4 regions of the Fictibacillus sp. 23RED33 genome follow, and region 2 is predicted to be linked to each of the others. Evidence: riboswitches for the same ligand, from Rfam matches in the RefSeq annotation. Region 2 holds a riboswitch; each other region holds the start of a gene.
The links. A riboswitch is a leader RNA that binds a small molecule or an ion and turns the genes downstream of it on or off. The one in region 2 is predicted to bind S-adenosylmethionine.
Positions count from the first base shown of each region.

Region 1 (4,652 bases), 540 kb from region 2:
TATCTTTTTACCTTTCAGATCCTTTACATCTTTAATCTTTGATCCATCTGCCGCGACAAGTGCTGTCCATTCTGGCTGAGAATAGATATAGACTGACTCGATCGGAGCACCTTTGTCTTTTGCGATTAAAGCTGCGGCACCAGCTGTCGATCCAAAATCAACGCTATCTGAATTCAAAAATTCGAGCGCTTTATTACTTCCCTGACTCTGAACCCATTCCACTTCAATGCCATCTTTTTTGAATGTCTCTTCTGCCCAGCCAAACTTTTTGAGTGCTAGACTTGTTGGAGAGTAAAAGGCATAATCAAGTCTAATCTTCTCCGGCTTCTCACCTTCTTTAGCACTGCTGGAACAGCCCGCTAACACTAAAGCGCCTGCTATGCTTAAAGCCAGTGCTGCTTTTTGCCAAATCTTCATCATGTATTTCCCTCCACGTTTCTCTCTTTTTGTATGGCTATTTTTTGAGTTACTCTTGAAAGTCGTTGACTCCCGTTCCAGGAGTCTCACACCTTGCACTACAATCAACAAGCAAAGAAGCATTAAAGCAAAACCTAAAAATGAATCAGCTATCTCTATTTTTAAAGTTCACACGCATACGTTGAAATGGTACCTCTTAGTCGTTGTGCTTCTTTATACGTGCATCTGTTATGCACCACATCAATACCAGCTTCTTTCGCGATTTTTGCAGCCTCTGGTGAGATGACACCTTCTTGCAGCCAGAACACTTTTGGTTGTGTGATCGCTGCTTCTTTTGCGAGCTCGATCGCTGCTTCTGGACTTCTAAATACTTGAACAACATCTATCGGAAACGGAATGGATTTTAAATCTGGATACGCTTTTTCATCAAGCACTTCGGTTTCTCTTGGATTAACAGGAACGATCTTATAGCCAAGTCGCTGCATCTTTCTAGCTAATCGATGGCTAGGTCTTGCAGGATTGGAACTGAGTCCCACGATCGCTAGCGTCTTAGGTCGTTGAATTTCCTGTCCATTCTCAACTGCTCTATAAAGTGATGATTGCAATGCCCAACGAATGACACCTTCGTCATTAATCGTGATCTCTGTTTTATCCGCTCCGATTCCTGTAGCCGTTTGTATCGCACGATCAAGATCATTCGTAAGATCTTTTACGGATTCAAGTCCGATCGATAACCGAATAAGTTCTTCTGTTACGCCTGTTGCTACTAATTCGTCTCCGCTCAGCTGTTGATGAGTGGTAGAAGCAGGGTGGATAATCAATGATTTTGCATCACCAACATTTGCAACATGTGACCATAATGAGATGTTGTTAATGACCTTACGTCCTGCATCACGCCCGCCTTTAATTCCAAAGTTTACGATCGAACCAAAACCGTTGCTTAAATATTTTTTCGCAAGCTCATGACTTCTGTGCGAAGAAAGACCAGGATATGAAACCCAATCTACTGCTGGATGTTTTTCCAGATGCTCTGCTACTTCTTGTGCGTTCTTCGCATGTTTTTCCACTCGTAGATGCAGTGTTTCTAAACCTTGTAAAAGGAGAAATGCATTGTGTGGACTTAAACAAGCTCCGAAATCTCGTAAAAGCTGAACGCGTAATTTAGTCGCGAAAGCCAATGTTCCAAAATCATTCGCGTATCTTAATCCGTTATAGCTGTTATCTGGCTCAGTGAATCCTGGGTATTTATCTGAATTCCAATTAAAGCGTCCTCCATCCACTACAACACCGCCAATTGCGGTTCCATGTCCGCCGATCCATTTTGTAGCTGAGTGGATTACGATGTCCGCTCCAAAGCTTATTGGCTTTGTGACATATGGTGTTGCAAATGTATTATCGATAATTAGAGGTACATCGTTTTCATGCGCAATATCTGCCACTGCCTCAATATCTAATACGTTAAGACTGGGGTTCCCGATCGTTTCAGCAAAAAATGCTTTCGTGTTTGGAGTAACCGCGTTTCGGAAGTTCTCTGGATCCTCTGCATCAACAAACTTTACGTTGATTCCGTATTTCGGAAGAGTAGTAGAAAATAGGTTGTAAGTACCTCCGTATAGATTCGTAGCTGCAATAATTTCGTCTCCTGCGTGTGCGATGTTTAAGATGGCAAGCGCGATAGCTGACATGCCAGAAGAAGTAGCTACAGCTGCAACACCATCTTCTAGAAGTGCAACTCTTTTCTCAAAAACATCAACAGTTGGATTTCCGATTCGGCTGTAGATGTTTCCTGGCTCATCAAGCGCGAAAAGGCTTTGCGCATGGTCTGTATCAGAAAAAACATAGGAAGTAGTTTGATAGACAGGTACCGCTCGTGATCCTGTCGTTGGGTCAGGCGCTTGGCCCCCATGTAATAGCAATGTTTCAATATCGTATCCGTCAAAAGATTTTGTCATTATAATCGCTCCTTCTCATTATTCAAATAAAATCTATAGGAAAACTAGGGATAAAGAATAATGCTTTTCCCTTTTGCTATATTCAATTTTTAAAATGAAATAAGTGACTAAGTGATGTTGTGCTTGAAGTATGATAAGGGGAAAAAGAAAAACCCCCTTCCTAAGAAGAGGGTTTTGGTCCTCCTCTTATCTTTCAGATCAAAAAAGATCTGTAGGAATTGGCACCTTTCCAAACCAAATGTGGTTTGTTGGTTGCCGGGCTTCATCGGGCCTAGTCCCTCCGCCTCTCTGGATAAGAGATATTCAAATTATGTTTAACACATTAACGTGCTGATGTTTACTTTGTTCTTGAATAGGATTATAGAGTAAGATGTTTTAGAAAGTCAACCGTTTTTTGAAAAATCATAAAAGTATTACAACAGAATGAGTGTTCAACTGTCAGCTTTGAATTAAGATTATGCCCATGCTATGCCGGTTATGCTAACTTTGTTCCACTTTTTTCATCAAACCATTGAAACTCTTCGATTTTTTTTACAAGTTCCGCTATTCGATTGGCAATGGCTTCTCTTTCTCCATAACGAATTTTCTGTTCGGACGATAATTCATCAATCTGAAGTAGTTGCCAATGAGTTACAGTTAGATCCGTAAGTTGAATAAACTCTTCTTGTTTCACTCGACGCTTTACATCTAGATCTCCGTTAGAATAACCTTCTAAAAATCCGTCAGCTATTCTTTTCAAACGGTCTTCAAAGCGATCAAATTCATGTCGTGCATAACGCGGTGCATTAAAAAATGTTGGAAACAACGTCCGATAATTATTAAGAAAATTCCCAGCAAGCGAATCTCCGCTATATAAGATTGGTACAGGATCAATCAAACAGACAGTGCCATCTGAATGCAGCAATATATTCTCTGGAGATGTATCTTGATTAGTAAGTACAACCGTATGATCCGTAATCTCTCTATCCTCCATGCAAGCTTGTAGGTCTACTAAAGCTAATGAAGAAATGGCCCCCTCATACGTTTCTATAAATTTCTTGAAATCATCTATGTATTCATTGTTTTCTTCTTTCATAGATTCTGAAACATCTGATTGAAATTTGCCCGCAATATGTTTACCGTTCCATGAGAGATAACCAAACCCTTTTAAGCCATGATGTGCAGTATTCATCTTGCGAAAGAACTCACCAACTTCCGCTCCAATATGAAACGCTTCTACAACCGTTAGTTGATCTAGTTTGATTGCTTTTCCTGCATAAGATTCCACGGTAAACGTTCTGCCTTTTTCTACATGATAATTGAAAAAGTCAGGGCAGATTCCCGGTTTAACTTGGTTTGCTAGCTCATAGTATGCTCTAGTCGCTGCATATTCTGAGTGCATGGCTTCTTCATCAAACTCAACGTTCTTTCCATACGCCTCTGTTTTCGGAAAACGAACAACCACAGCATCTCCAGTGCGCAGCTGAACAAGATAAGCAAGATGCCAAGCCCCTTCACCTAAATACTGAACCTGAGTCGGATCTTTAAGTTCCTCTAATCCACTTTTTTGCAGTGCATAATCAATCAAGTCAAATGTCTCTTTCATAAGAAGTTCCTCTTTCTATAATTGAAAATACGTTACATGAAACATATATTCGGTATATGTCGAAAAAAATCCTTTTTTCTTAAGATTAATTGTAGGTCTGAAGTCTTATAGAGGGGTATGAGAGGGGTTCAAGGGGGCATTTCAAAGCGGTGATCCTTGCACTTTTCATATAGCGCTCGTCCAGTGTGCTTGTCACCCGCTGGACGAGCTTTTTAAGAATTTTACAGAACCAATTGTCATCAATCTACATATGTGACGATTTCTTCTACAGCTTTTCTTGCGAGTTTTTTCGGTTGATCTTGTGGATGTCCAAGTGAAATAACCATGTTGATCTGTTTCTTAGACGGAATTTCTAAAAAGTCTCGAATCGCATCTTGCGCAAGCAATACGGGACCAGTCATCGGGCAAGTCCCTAGTCCGCGCGCATGGGCTGCGAGCATCAAGTTTTGAATCGCCAAGCAGCTGCTCTTGATTCCTTCTTCTTCCCAGACTGATTCTTCGGCAAGTTCGATCGGATCAAATATTTTTTCACGAAACTTAGATTCGTAAGGAGTGGCTAAACAGATGATCAGCACAGGTGCTCCAGAGAACGCCGTTGCATAAGGGCCGAAAGAGCGCGTCAGCAATTTTGCTTCCTTCGTTTTGCCGTTCTCTTCAGCTCTTGCAGCCAATTTATGAATAGCATCCCACGTCATCTC
Region 1 covers NZ_JACZDX010000001.1:295,854-300,505, reverse strand. The annotation lists gene IHV09_RS01595 (aliphatic sulfonate ABC transporter substrate-binding protein) at 1-420, opposite strand, end outside; gene IHV09_RS01590 (PLP-dependent aspartate aminotransferase family protein) at 579-2,369, opposite strand; SAM riboswitch class I at 2,553-2,668, opposite strand; gene IHV09_RS01585 (hypothetical protein) at 2,845-3,954, opposite strand; gene IHV09_RS01580 (nitroreductase family protein) at 4,194-4,652, opposite strand, start outside.
Region 1: another riboswitch for S-adenosylmethionine. It lies ahead of IHV09_RS01590 (PLP-dependent aspartate aminotransferase family protein); the one in region 2 lies ahead of mtnK (S-methyl-5-thioribose kinase).

Region 2 (4,652 bases):
GATCGAGTGTTACTCCATATTCTCGTTTATAAAAATCGGCAGCTGCCTGCTTCAAAAATCCATGTCCGCGAAACGGTGAATACTTATGAAAATCAGGTCTATCGGCTCCTTCTTTTAATGCATCAACAATATGCTGTGGAGTTGGTTGATCAGGATTCCCTTGTCCTAGATTAATAACATCAAAGCCTTGCTCTACATAGTAAGATACTTTTTTTACAAGCTTGGCGAAAAATTGCTCTGGCAGTTTCCCCATCACTTCTGCCTGCTCAAAACGTTTCACGACGATCACTTCCAGTCTAATTTGAATGTTCTTGAAATTCTAATCAGTTATGTTATACGCTTAAGGAAATTCTGTAAAGACTTTTTTTACAACCTGGAGGGTACAATCATGAAAATTGCCTGCATACAAGTTGACATTCAATATGGGAAACCTGATGAAAATTATAAACACATCGAAAATAAAATTCGTAAAGCCGTTAAACATCATAATCCTGATACGATCGTACTACCAGAACTGTGGGATACTGGGTATGATCTTACCCGATTAGATGAGATTAGCGATCATGATGGTGAGAAAGCAAAGAAATGGTTAAGCGAGTTATCTAAAGAGCTTGATACTAATATTGTCGGAGGGTCTATCGCATATCGTGAGAGTAACTCAGTTTACAACACGTCACTCACTTACAACCGAAACGGTGAACATGTTGGCACCTACTCAAAGGCTCACCTGATCACACTTATGGAAGAGGAAAAATATATCTCCCCCGGCAGTAATAGCAATCTGTTTACAATCGACGGTAATCTCTCGACCCTTGCTATCTGTTATGACATCCGTTTTCCTGAATGGATCCGAGCTCCTTTCATAAAAGGGGCAAAAATATTGTTCGTTCCTGCCGAATGGCCGATTCAAAGACAATCTCATTGGCGAGCATTGCTTATCGCACGTGCTATAGAGAATCAATGCTACGTTATTGCTTGTAACCGAGTTGGAAGCGACCCTAAAAACACCTTCGCTGGTCAATCACTAATTATTGACCCATGGGGAGATATCATTGCTGAAGGATCTGTGCACGAAGAGGAGATCCTTACAGCAGAGATCTCACCTGAATTAGTAGACGAAATCCGTGTAAAGGTTCCTGTATTTAACGACCGTCGAACAGATCTGTATTAAATCCATTTAAGAATTTAGTGTTGACAGATCTCCACACAACGTTGTAGTATAACGATTATGAATTGCGTGAATATTGTTACGCATTAACAAAACGAATAATTTTGGTCTCTTATCAAGAGCAGGTGGAGGGATATGGCCCGATGAAACCCAGCAACCGACCGTAATACCATTGTAAGATGGGGCGCCCGCATTATACGGGGAGCCGCTGATTAATTCAGCGTATGGCACGGTGCTAATTCCGGCAAAACATTTTTGTTTTGCTAAGATAAGAGGTGCGGGAAATCATCATTCCGAGCCTCTTTTCTTATATACGAAAAGAGGCTCTTTTTATTTGTAAAAAAACTTTCCGGGGGGAACAAAAATGAGCGTACAAGTAAGACCTACATATGAACCGTTAAACGAACTGACAGTGCTTGATGTGGTAAAACCTTTAGCATTTTTTGATGCATCCGAACAAGACCAACTGCATGTTAGAGAGATTGGAGATGGCAACTTAAACCTTGTCTTTCATATAGAAAGCGCACTATCCAAAAAAGCTGTAATCGTTAAACAAGCACTTCCTTATGCAAAAGTGGTTGGAGAAAGCTGGCCGCTCACACTAGATCGTGCACGAATCGAGAGCGATGCGTTATTAAAAGAAGCTGAATCCGTTCCTCACTTAGTTCCGAAGGTTTTATTTTCAGATTCAACACTTGCAGTCACAGTTATGGAAGATCTGTCTGACCATGTCATCCTTCGAAAAGGACTTATTGACGGTCAAATTTATCCACAGCTTGCTGATGACATTGGAACATTTGCTGCTAAAACAGCTTTTTATTCTAGTGATTTCTACCTGCATCCTTTTGAAAAAAAAGAACAAGTTAAACAATTTTCAAACCCTGAACTTTGCAAGATCACGGAAGACTTAGTGTTCACTGATCCATTTTTCAATCATGATACAAATGACTTCCCTTCTGAACTCCAAAGTGAAGTTGATGTAATTTGGAATGACAAAGAGCTTTTACAAGAGGTAGCTCAACTGCGACTATCATTCTTAACTAAAGCAGAAGTTCTTCTTCATGGAGATCTACATTCTGGAAGTATTTTTGTAAAAAGCGATTCTACTAAAGTGATCGATCCTGAGTTTGCGTTCTATGGGCCAGCCGGATTCGATATCGCTCACTTTATAGCTAACCTTGCGCTTAATCATCTTTCTCAGAATGCACATGCAAAAGAGCCATTTCATCGCGAATCTTTACAAACCTACCTGTTACAAACGATCGAAAAGACTTGGGAAACATACAGAGAAACGTTCTCACAACTATGGAACGAGAAAGCAACAGACCCTTTTGCCAAGATTGACGGTGTACTTGATAATTTCTTGGAAAAGACTTTCCAAGAAGCTATCGGTTTTGCTGGTTGTGAGATTATTCGAAGAACGATTGGACTTGCACACGTTGCTGATCTAGACACTATCCCCCAAAAAGAGGTCGAGCTCTTTTATAAAAAAACAGCACTAGCGTTAGGGGCAAAACTTGTTAAAAATCAAAGGAAACTTACAAACATCACAGAACTTACTGACTGGATTAGAGGTGCTTAAATGATGACTGTAGCAGAAAAATGGGTTCCTTCTGTTCGATACAGAGGTGACCATCTTCTTATATTAGATCAACAACAACTTCCCCATCACACGGTTTACTTAAATGTAACCACGATTGAACACGTATGGGACGCAATTTCTAAGCTTAAAGTTCGAGGCGCGCCAGCTATTGGGATCGCTGCTGCATTCGGACTCGCACTATGGAGTAATTCTGAAAAAGAGGTGGATCATTCCTCGTTTTTAACTAAATTGCAAAGACAAAGAGATTACTTAGCGTCTTCCCGCCCTACCGCTGTTAATTTATTTTGGGCATTAGATCGTGTTGTTGCTTCTGCTCAACAATCAAGTTCAGTAGAAGAGGCGAAAAGTAGAATTGAAGCTGAATCACTTTTAATTCAAGAAGAAGACGAGAATACATGCAGAAAGATCGGTGAGTACGCTTTGTCACTTCTCCAAGACGGAGACGCTGTCATGACGATCTGTAATGCAGGTGCCATCGCGACAAGCAAATATGGAACAGCATTAGCTCCTTTTCATCTTGCTAAAGAACAAGGCTGGAACCTTTCTGTTTACGCGAACGAAACTCGTCCTGTTTTACAAGGTTCTCGTTTAACAGCATGGGAGCTGCAAGCAAACGATATTGATGTGACCTTGATCACAGATAATATGGCAGCCCACACGCTAAAAACAAAGAACATTAAAGCGGTGATCGTTGGATGTGACCGAGTGGCAGCGAATGGCGATACAGCTAACAAAATCGGAACTTTTGGTCTTGCGCTACAAGCAAAAGCGCTTGGTATTCCCTTTTATGTCGCTTGTCCTCTTTCTACCTTAGATCTCAGTACAACAAGCGGTGATGATATTCCGATCGAAGAACGTCCGGAAGAAGAAGTCACGCATCTAAACGGTGTTCGCATTGCACCAGAAGGAATAAAAGTGTTCAATCCCGCTTTCGATGTAACTCCCGCTGAATACATCTCAGCGATCATAACTGAAAAAGGAATCGTCAATGGCAATTATAAAGAAGCACTATCCACACTTAAGGAGGAAGAAAAGCATTGAGACCTTTTAGAATCTTGGCAACCGCTTGCCTAACGTCAGCCTTGTTCTTAACAGGATGCACAAATGAGCAAGATGCTCTTTCCAATAAGACAGAAACAAAACCTGCTGCAGCAAATGAGTCACAATCAAATTCTACAGTAACTGCTTCTACGTCAAGCAAAGTTCCAAAACAGCTTCAGAAGCCTTTAAAGATCGCTTCAATTAATCAGTTCTCTATCGGTACTTTTTCTTCTCAATATATTAGTGGCGTAAAAAAGCAAGTGGAAGAGTTTGGCGGTGAGGTGCAAATCTATAACGCTGATAACGATCTTTCAAAAATGGCAGCATATGTTGAAACAGCCGTTAACCAACAAGTTGATGGAATCTTAATCGATCATGGTCGTGCAGATGCGATTGCTCCAAGTGTGAAAAAAGCAGTTGCAGCAGGAATACCAGTTGTCGCTTTTGATAGTGATATCAACATTCCAGGAGTAACAGTCATCGATCAGGATGACTATAGCCTTTCTTGGAATGCTTTACGAAGCATGGCGCAAGACTTAAATGGTAAAGGTGAGATCGTATACGTTTGGGTAGGCGGTTTTACACCGATGGAACGAAGAAACGTTATGTATGAAGCTTTTAAGAAACGTTATCCTTCGATTAAAGAAATCGCTCGATTCGGTACAGCGACACAAAATACTGCGCTTGATACACAGTCACAAATGGAAGCTTTACTACAGAAATATCCGAAAAAAGGTGATATTGACGCTGTATTCGCTCCTTGGGACGAATTTGCTAAAGGCGTAACGCGTGCGATCCAACAAGCTGGACGTGACGAGATTAAAGTATATGGAATCGACT
Region 2 covers NZ_JACZDX010000001.1:830,947-835,598, reverse strand. The annotation lists gene IHV09_RS04385 (pyridoxal phosphate-dependent aminotransferase) at 1-280, opposite strand, end outside; gene IHV09_RS04380 (carbon-nitrogen family hydrolase) at 302-1,171, shown strand; SAM riboswitch class I at 1,278-1,443, shown strand; gene mtnK (S-methyl-5-thioribose kinase) at 1,533-2,750, shown strand; gene mtnA (S-methyl-5-thioribose-1-phosphate isomerase) at 2,754-3,812, shown strand; gene IHV09_RS04365 (sugar ABC transporter substrate-binding protein) at 3,809-4,652, shown strand, end outside.

Region 3 (4,652 bases), 580 kb from region 2:
ACTACCATTTCATGAAGCAAGAGACGATCAACAGTTTCTTAGTTAAACACGCTCAGAAAGGAAAAGTAGTAACTCGCCTAAAAGGTGGCGACCCCTTCGTGTTTGGAAGAGGAGGAGAAGAAGCAGAAACACTTGCCAAAAGCCGCATACCGTTTGAGGTCATTCCAGGGATAACATCAGGGATTGCAGCACCCGCTTATGCGGGTATTCCTGTTACGCATCGAAACATGGCTTCAAGCTATGCGGTCGTCACAGGTCATCGTAAAAAAGGCGAAGAAGATGAACTGAAATGGGAAAGTCTAGCGAACGGTATTGATACATTAGCAATCTATATGGGAGTGGGCAACCTAGGTTATATTTGTGAACAGTTAACAAAAAACGGAAAAAGTAAAGAAACACCGGTTGCTCTCGTTCAATGGGGTTCCTTAGAAAGTCAACGAACCGTTACAGGTACACTCGATACGATTGAGGATATTGTGGTTAGAGAACATATTGAAAATCCTAGTATGATCATTGTTGGTGAGGTCGTTCGTCTTCGCAGTGAACTGAAATGGTTTGAACAGCTGAACGATGAACGGAATAAGCTTGCTGACGTAAGAGAGGCTTTATAAGTGAAGGCATTGCTCTTTATCTGTCACGGTACAAGACTGGAAAAAGGACGTATGGAAGCAGAAGAATTTGTGAGACTGTGTATGGCACAAATTGATGTGCCCATTAAGGAGATTTGTTTTCTAGAGCTTAGTGAACCCTCTATCACTCAAGGTTTTGAAACCTGTATAGAAAAAAGAGCTACAAGCATCTCTGTCATTCCTGTGTTCTTATTAAGTGCGAACCATATAAAAATAGACATACCGAATGAGCTTCAGCAACTGCAGACTACTTATCCAGAAGTTGAAGTGAATTACGGACGTCCTTTCGGTGTACATCAAGCCATTTCACATTTGTTATGGGAGAAGATCATTAAAAGCGCGGTTACGTTAAGAAAAAATTCACATATCCTTCTAGTGGGCAGAGGTAGCACCGATCTAGATGTAAAGCGGGACCTAGAAGCAATAGCATCTAACGTTCAAGATCATTATGGAATTCCTAGTATTCAAGTTTGTTTTTTAACTGGTTCAGAACCAAGTTTTGAAGAAGCACTTTGGAGTAGCAGTGAATTATATGAGCAAGTTATCGTGGTGCCTTACCTTCTATTTTCAGGACTATTAATAAATGGAATAAAACATACGATAATTCGCTATCAGCAGCAAACCACACAAAACGTAACTCTTTGTGAGACGCTTGGCTACCATCCTATCCTTAAAGACGTTTTACTCACACGAATACATGAAACACTTGAAACAAAGAAGTATGCATGTTCTTAAAAAGAGAGGAATGCTATGTATCCTATTCACATAAATTTGTCTGGTAGAACGGTTGTAGTAGCTGGCGGTGGTCTAGTAGCACATCGTAAAATTAATGATCTATTGAATGAAGAGGCAAAAATTACAGTAATCAGCCCAGCAGCTCTTAATGAAATTCAAGAATTGCATGCTGAACGAAAGCTGACTTGGATCGAAAGAGAAGTGGAACGTGCTGATTTGGAAGAAGCGTTTCTAATCATTGCTGCAACCAATAGTAAAGAGATTAATTCTTGGATTGCAGAACAAACAAGTTCGAAACAGCTTGTGAATGTTGTTGACCAACCAGACCTGGGCAACTTTATTGTTCCTAGTGTCGTAAAGAGAGGGAAACTCATTTTATCAGTTTCTACTTCTGGAGCTAGTCCAAGTTTATCTAAATCGATAAAAAAAGAGCTTCAACAAAAATACAGTGAAGACTATGAAACGTATTTAAATTTTTTATTTCAATGCAGATCGATCATTAAGAAGGAATATCCGGAAAAAAATCGAAAAGACTTATTAACAAAGCTAACAGATCGGTCCTTTTTATATAACGAAGAAAAGCAACGCGCGTATAAACAGGAATTATTAAAGAAAATAGATCGCAATTTAGTAAACGAACCAATAAATGAATAAATCCTTATCAAGAGAGGTAGAGGGAGCGGCCCTATGAAACCTCAGCAACCAGCAGCTACTAGCTGAAAAGGTGCTAATTCCTGCAAGTTCGGTTTGTTGAACTTGTAAAGATAAGAAGACCCCGACGCTCAAAAAGTCTTCTTTAATAGAAGGCTTTTTATTTTTTATATAGGAGGCAGTCATGAGTTTAATCACAGACTTAAAACAAAACAAGATATTAATCGGTGATGGGGCGATGGGAACCCTTCTGTATTCGTACGGATCCGACTTTTGTTACGAAGAGTTAAATCTTTCTCAAGAAGAGCAGATCTATAATATCCATCGTGCTTATTTAGATGCAGGTGCTGATATCATTCAAACCAATACGTATGCAGCGAACTATTCAAAGCTCGAACGCTATGGGCTTCAAGATCACGTAAAAGAGATTAATAAAGCGGCTGTTCAGATCGCCAGAAAAGCTGCTCATAAAGAATATGTTGTAGGTACGATCGGTGGCATACGCGGTATAAAACCAAATAGCATTTCTCTTGATGAGATCAAGCGCAGTTTTCGCGAGCAGCTGTATTGTTTGTTGATGGAGAATGTAGATGGCATCCAATTAGAAACCTATTATGACCTAGAAGAACTAGAAACGGTTTTAAAGATTGCTAGAAAAGAAACATCACTTCCGATTATTGCTCAAGTGTCATTACAGGAGGTCGGCTTTATGCAGGACCGCACTCCCATTTCAGAAGCTTTGACCTCTTTAGAGAACATTGGTGCTGATGTTGTGGGATTAAACTGTCGTCTAGGGCCGTATCACATGCTGATGACGCTTGAGGAAGTTGCATTACCGGATCAGGCAATTCTTTCAGCGTTTCCTAATGCATCGCTTCCTTCTTATACAGATGGCCGTTTTAATTATGAGGGGGATGCTGACTATTTTAAAGAATGTGCCCATTTGTTCAGGCAGCAAGGAGTTCGTCTATTAGGAGGATGCTGTGGTACGACACCTGCTCATATACATGCCTTCTCTAGTGAACTAAAAAACTTAGCACCTGTAACAGAAAAAGAAGTGAAACAAAGAAAACGAAAGATTGTGATTCAATCAGCATCAAAATCTAACTATGTACCTCTAAGTGAAGAAGTAAAGAAAAGGCAATCCATAATTGTTGAATTAGATCCACCACGTAAATTAGATACGTCACGTTTTATGGAAGGAGCAAAGGCGTTAAAAAAAGCGGGAATCGACGCACTTACCCTCGCTGATAATTCACTTGCATCACCACGTGTTTGTAACGCTGCATTAGGGTCGATTGTCCAATCCCAACTTAATCTTCGCCCGCTCGTTCATATTACGTGTCGCGATAGAAATTTAATCGGTCTTCAGTCTCATTTAATGGGGCTTCACACGCAGGGCATTCATGAAATACTCGCTGTAACGGGAGATCCTGCAAGCGTCGGAGATTTCCCAGGTGCGTCTTCTGTATATGATGTCACGTCATTTGAACTGATCAAGCTCATCAAACAGTTTAATGAAGGATTATCTCTATCAGGAAAAGAGCTTGGAGAAAAAACATCTTTCACTGTAGGAGCTGCTTTTAACCCTAACATCCGATCCATCGATAAAGCCGTTGAGCGGTTAGAGAAGAAAATTGCATACGGTGCAGACTACTTTATCAGCCAGCCTGTATTTTCAGAGCAAAGACTTATTGAAACGTATGAGGCAACAAAACATATTGATAAACCGATCTATATTGGAATCATGCCTTTAACCTCTTCCCGCAACGCAGAGTTTCTTCATCATGAAGTTCCCGGCATCAAACTATCGAACGCTGTGCGTGACCGCATGGGTAAGTATACAGATGATCCAAAACAAGCGTGCGAAGAAGGCTTATCAATTGCGAAGTCGTTATTAGACACAGCTATGGAACTCTTTAACGGCATCTACTTGATCACACCATTTATGCGTTACGAACTAACCGTTGAATTAGCACGATATACACGAGCGAACTCTCCATCACTTTTATCCAGGAGGTCACAGAATGCCTAAGTCATCAATAGAAAAACAGCTAAAATCAAAGATTTTAATCATGGATGGCGCGATGGGAACGATGCTTCAAGAAGCCAATCTCACTCCAGAAGATTTTGGCGGTGAAGCGTATGACGGTTGTAATGAGTATTTAAATGTAACGGCACCCCATGTTATCGAATCCATTCATTATAAATATCTTGAGGCGGGCGCTGATATCATTGAAACGAATACATTCGGCGGCACGAATCTTGTACTGGATGAATACGAACTAGGATATAGAGCATATGAGATCAATAAGCTTGGAGCAGAAATTGCAAGAAAAGCAGCTGATGCTGTTTCAACAGAACACTGGCCACGTTTTGTTGCGGGCTCACTCGGACCAACGACAAAAACGCTCAGTGTTACGGGCGGAACGACGTTTGATTCGTTAAGAAATGCTTATGCTGAACAAGCACGAGGATTGATTGACGGAGGTGCAGATTTTCTTATCTTAGAGACAAGCCAAGATATGCTAAATGTAAAAGCTGGCTTTCTAGGAATTGAGCAAGCTATTGAACAAACGGGAAAAAGAATCCCGCTCATGGTTTCTGGAACGATCGAGCCAATGGGAACCACACTTG
Region 3 covers NZ_JACZDX010000001.1:1,408,416-1,413,067, reverse strand. The annotation lists gene cobA (uroporphyrinogen-III C-methyltransferase) at 1-611, shown strand, start outside; gene IHV09_RS07290 (sirohydrochlorin chelatase) at 612-1,364, shown strand; gene IHV09_RS07285 (NAD(P)-binding protein) at 1,380-2,018, shown strand; SAM riboswitch class I at 2,020-2,135, shown strand; gene IHV09_RS07280 (bifunctional homocysteine S-methyltransferase/methylenetetrahydrofolate reductase) at 2,200-4,050, shown strand; gene metH (methionine synthase) at 4,043-4,652, shown strand, end outside.
Region 3: another riboswitch for S-adenosylmethionine. It lies ahead of IHV09_RS07280 (bifunctional homocysteine S-methyltransferase/methylenetetrahydrofolate reductase); the one in region 2 lies ahead of mtnK (S-methyl-5-thioribose kinase).

Region 4 (4,652 bases), on a different contig from region 2:
GCAAGGGAATGTAATGTTCTCTTGCCTGTAATTTATACTGATCCTGCTACATGCGGGAGGGATATCATTGAAGAACGGCAGCGGCATCGTTATTGAAGTTCAGAATAAAAAAGCAACTCTTCTCATGAAGGACGGAACCTTTGTCACAGTAAGAGTACCAGCAGGTAAAAGACCTCTTATAGGTAATGAGTATCAGGCTTCTTATTTTTCACACAAAAAAAGAAGTCTTTTTGTGCTGCCATCTATTTCGTTTTCAGTGGCAGCATTAATTGCATTTCTTTTTATTTCAGGTCTTTTACCCAACAGCAGCCATTCTGCCGCGGCTGCTTATGTTAGCTTTGATATCAATCCAAGCCTTGAGGTTGGCGTAGATGATAATATGCGAGTGGTTGAAATGGATGCCTTTAATGACGAAGCAAAAAAAATCATTAAGAAATACAATTTTTCTACAGATGATCGTATGCCGTTTGAAGTATTCGCGGATCAACTGATCAAAGCTTATCAGCGAGAAGGCTATATGGAAGAGAATCAGTCCATGCTTATCACTACAGTATCCGATAAATCCAGTGATAAGAAAACGAAGCAGGAATTGGATCATGCATTGGATTCAATTGTTAAAAAAGCTGTCGTTCAATACCCTGTAGCGATTACTGTTTCTGAAACAAACGAAGAAGTTCGCGATAAGGCGAAACAATTAGGCGTATCTTCAGGGAAATATACAGCATTCCAAGAAGCAACGAAGAATGATAAGCATCTTAAAGAAGAAAAGATTAAAGAAGTGAAGTTTCAAGAGCTTAAAGTGAATACTACTTCTTCTAAAAATATTAAATCTGTACCACATCCTCGTAAAATAAAGGCTGCACCTCATGAGGTCAAGGTAAAGCCAGTAATTAATAAAGAAAAAAAATCGGATCACCAAAGCTCAGTTAAACCGACCGAGAAAAACCTTGTGAAGCCTCAAAAGAATACGAATGAAAAACGTAACAGCAAAGAGCTTGGCAATAGGAATGATCAAAATAACAATAGAAATCATATTCAGCAAAAAGAGCAAAGAGTAGAACCTAAAAAGATGAAGGAACCTGTCAGAACACAAAACCATGATAGGAATTACAATCAGAATAAAGAGCATAGAAAAGAAAACAGATATCAGGATAAGAATCATAACAAGCGACAAAAAGAAAATGACCGTAATAAACATGAACAGAGACAGCAATGGAATGGAGACAGGCATTCTAATGATGATCATAAGCGTTCCAAAGGTGAACATCGAAAGCAAGAAAAGAAACATAAACACTAATTATGAGATAACATGTCGTAATAGCAATTACGATTCCTTGCTGCTGTCGAAGGGTTTATAAAGGTATATGAATATTCCTCTAGAATCGGTGAAGTAACAACCAATTCGGGGGGATTTTTTATGTTGGATATCCGTTACTTTGAAAGTCAAATAGCAAAAAGTCCGTATCTTTCTCTTTATAATATCCCGGTAAAGCCTAGCTTTAAATGTAAGGACGAAACGACGCTGAAAATTGAATATAGAGAAGGAGAGCGGAACAGAACAGTCACGTTTACTGGGAATCCGAAATATCTATGTATGTTGCTTGAGGGGAAAATGAAGCTGAGTACTTTATTGAGACAAGAGATGATTGAGTTTCAGGGAACACTCAGACAACGCTTAAAATGGGAAGCGATTTTTTACTTAAGCTCCCATTGGGAAGAGATATCCGCCGGTGTACTCGTTCGAACTGCTAAAAATATTTGACACGAATCGACATGGATGATAATATTCTTCACAGTGATTCAAATATGCATCGCTTTAATTTAATAAAGTAACACTTTTTTACTTATCACGAGAGGTGGAGGGACTGGCCCTATGAAACCCGGCAACCGCTAGATCATTGCATTCTTATGAATGATGAACTAGAAAGGTGCCAATTCCTGCAAGGCTTTAAGTAGTCTTGGGAGATGAGGAGAACGTGCATAGAATATAATATGCCTTTCTGCTCATATTGAAGCAGAGAGGCATTTTTTTGTTTAATGTTTTCGTTTTACATTGAAGCTCTTGGGAGTAGTTGATTTCCGTTACAGGATGCTCGCTTTCCACGGGGCGTGCGGTGAGCCTCTTAGCGCTATGCGCTGTTAAGAGTCTCACCTGTCCCGCTGATCCCGTAGGAGTCTCGCACCTTCCACTACAATCAACTTATCGATGAAGGGAACACTTAAGCAAACCAATGCACCGTTTTCTATATGAGCCAATATTTAGATAAGAAATGAGGTAAGAATCTTGATTAATTTACAGGCAGTCCGTAAAGTCTTTCAAACCAAAGATGGTGAAGTAAAGGCTGTTGATACGGTAGATTTAAACATAAAACAAGGAGAGATTTACGGAATCATCGGATACAGTGGTGCAGGTAAGAGTACACTGATCCGCATCCTTAACATGCTAGAGCGCCCGACTAGCGGTACGGTTACGATTGGCGGCAAGAACATGTCTGAGCTGTCATCAAAAAAGTTAAGAGAAGCACGACAAGAAATTTCAATGATCTTTCAGCACTTTAACTTATTGTGGTCTCGCACGGTAAGAGAAAACATTGCTTTTCCTCTTGAGATTGCTGGTTATCCAAAAGCTAAGATCAAACAGCGTGTTGATGAGCTGATCGACCTAGTTGGATTGGAAGGTCGTGGTGGTTCTTATCCGTCGCAACTAAGTGGAGGGCAGAAGCAACGTGTAGGTATCGCACGCGCGCTTGCGAATGAGCCGAAAGTTCTCTTATGTGACGAAGCAACTTCTGCACTTGACCCTAAAACAACTGACAGCATTCTTGATCTGCTTGTAGAGATCAATCAAAAATTAGATCTGACCATTGTTCTTATCACACATGAAATGCATGTAATCAGAAAGATCTGTCACCGTGTAGCCGTTATGGAACAGGGGAGAGTAGTGGAAGAAGGCGATGTCCTAAATGTCTTCAAAAACCCGACAGAACCAATCACGAAGGATTTTGTGAAACAAGTAACAGAACCTGAAGAAACAGTCGACACGATCAAACAGTTTATTTCTGAGTTTCCGGAAGGCCGAATTGTCCAACTTACTTTTATCGGTGGACGAGCAGGACAGCCATTAATTACGGAACTGATTCGTAAGTATGAGGTAGATGTAAATATTCTACAAGGAAAGATTACGCAAACTCAGAATGGACCTTATGGAACGTTGTTCATTCAGATTAAAGGTACAGAATCTGCACTAGCTCGTGCAATGGAGTTTTTAAACAGTGTGCAGGTTGAAGTAGAGGTGATTCATAATGCTTAGTACATGGTTCCCGAATGTCCAATGGGATGTTCTATTAGAAGCGACAAATGAAACTTTATATATGTCAGCCATCTCTGTAGTGATTACATTTTTCCTAGGACTGGCTCTAGGATTGGCGTTATTTCTAACTTCTCCTGGTAACTTGTGGGGAAATAAGTTTTTAAACAGCGTGATTGCTATAATTGTTAACGTGTTTCGATCGATTCCGTTTATTATCTTAATCATCTTATTGATTCCTTTTACACGTTTAATCGTAGGAACGATGCTTGGAGCTGAAGCTGCACTCCCTGCATTAATCGTAGGAGCTGCGCCATTTTATGCACGTATGGTAGAGATCGCTTTGAGAGAGATTAATAAAGGGGTAATCGAAGCAGCGAAATCAATGGGTGCTACAAACGCTCAGATTATCTTTAAAGTTCTTATTCCCGAAAGTACGCCGGCTCTTGTTTCTGGTATCACTGTAACCGCGATTGCACTCGTAAGTTATACAGCGATGGCTGGAGTTGTTGGTGCTGGTGGTTTAGGAAACTTGGCTTATATGGAAGGTTACCAAAGAGACAACGCGGATGTAACATTAATTTCAACTGCACTTATCTTAGTCATCGTTTTCGTCATCCAATGGATCGGTGACCGCATTACAACAGCATTAGATAAGAGATAACGTTTTAAGACAACAAGGAGGAAGTTCATATGAAAAAAGTATTATCTGTTCTTATATTAACCGTTCTTGTTGCAGCACTTGCTGCTTGCGGGAACAAAACAGAAGGCGGAATCAGCGACGAGAAGATCATTGTAGGTGCTTCAAACGTACCACATGCTGAAATCTTGGAAGAAGCAAAACCTCTTTTGAAAGAAAAAGGTGTAGAACTTGAGATCAAAACGTTCCAAGATTATGTACTGCCAAACAAGTCTTTAGATGAAAAAGAAATCGGTGCGAACTACTTTCAGCACGTTCCTTATCTAGAGTCTCAAATGAAAGATCACGGATACAAATTCGAAAATGCAGGTGGCATCCACCTTGAGCCGATCGGAATCTATTCTAAAAAGTATAAGTCATTAGATGAGCTGCCTGAGGGCGCAACAATTATCATGTCTAACTCAGTAGCAGATCATGGCCGTATGCTTGGGTTACTTGAAAAAGAAGGATTGATCAAAGTTAAAGAAGGTGCTGGAGCAGAAGCACAAATTAAGGATGTTGTAGAAAATCCTAAGAAGCTTAAATTTAAAGCAGATGTTGATGCGGGTATGCTTCCAAAAGCCTACAAGAACGGTGAAGGCGATGCCGTACTAATCAACACAAACTACGCGATCGATGCTGGATTAAACCCTCAAAAGGATGCGA
Region 4 covers NZ_JACZDX010000002.1:556,361-561,012, forward strand. The annotation lists gene IHV09_RS11060 (anti-sigma-I factor RsgI family protein) at 68-1,297, shown strand; gene IHV09_RS11065 (hypothetical protein) at 1,418-1,762, shown strand; SAM riboswitch class I at 1,842-1,972, shown strand; gene IHV09_RS11070 (methionine ABC transporter ATP-binding protein) at 2,285-3,310, shown strand; gene IHV09_RS11075 (methionine ABC transporter permease) at 3,303-3,971, shown strand; gene IHV09_RS11080 (MetQ/NlpA family ABC transporter substrate-binding protein) at 4,001-4,652, shown strand, end outside.
Region 4: another riboswitch for S-adenosylmethionine. It lies ahead of IHV09_RS11070 (methionine ABC transporter ATP-binding protein); the one in region 2 lies ahead of mtnK (S-methyl-5-thioribose kinase).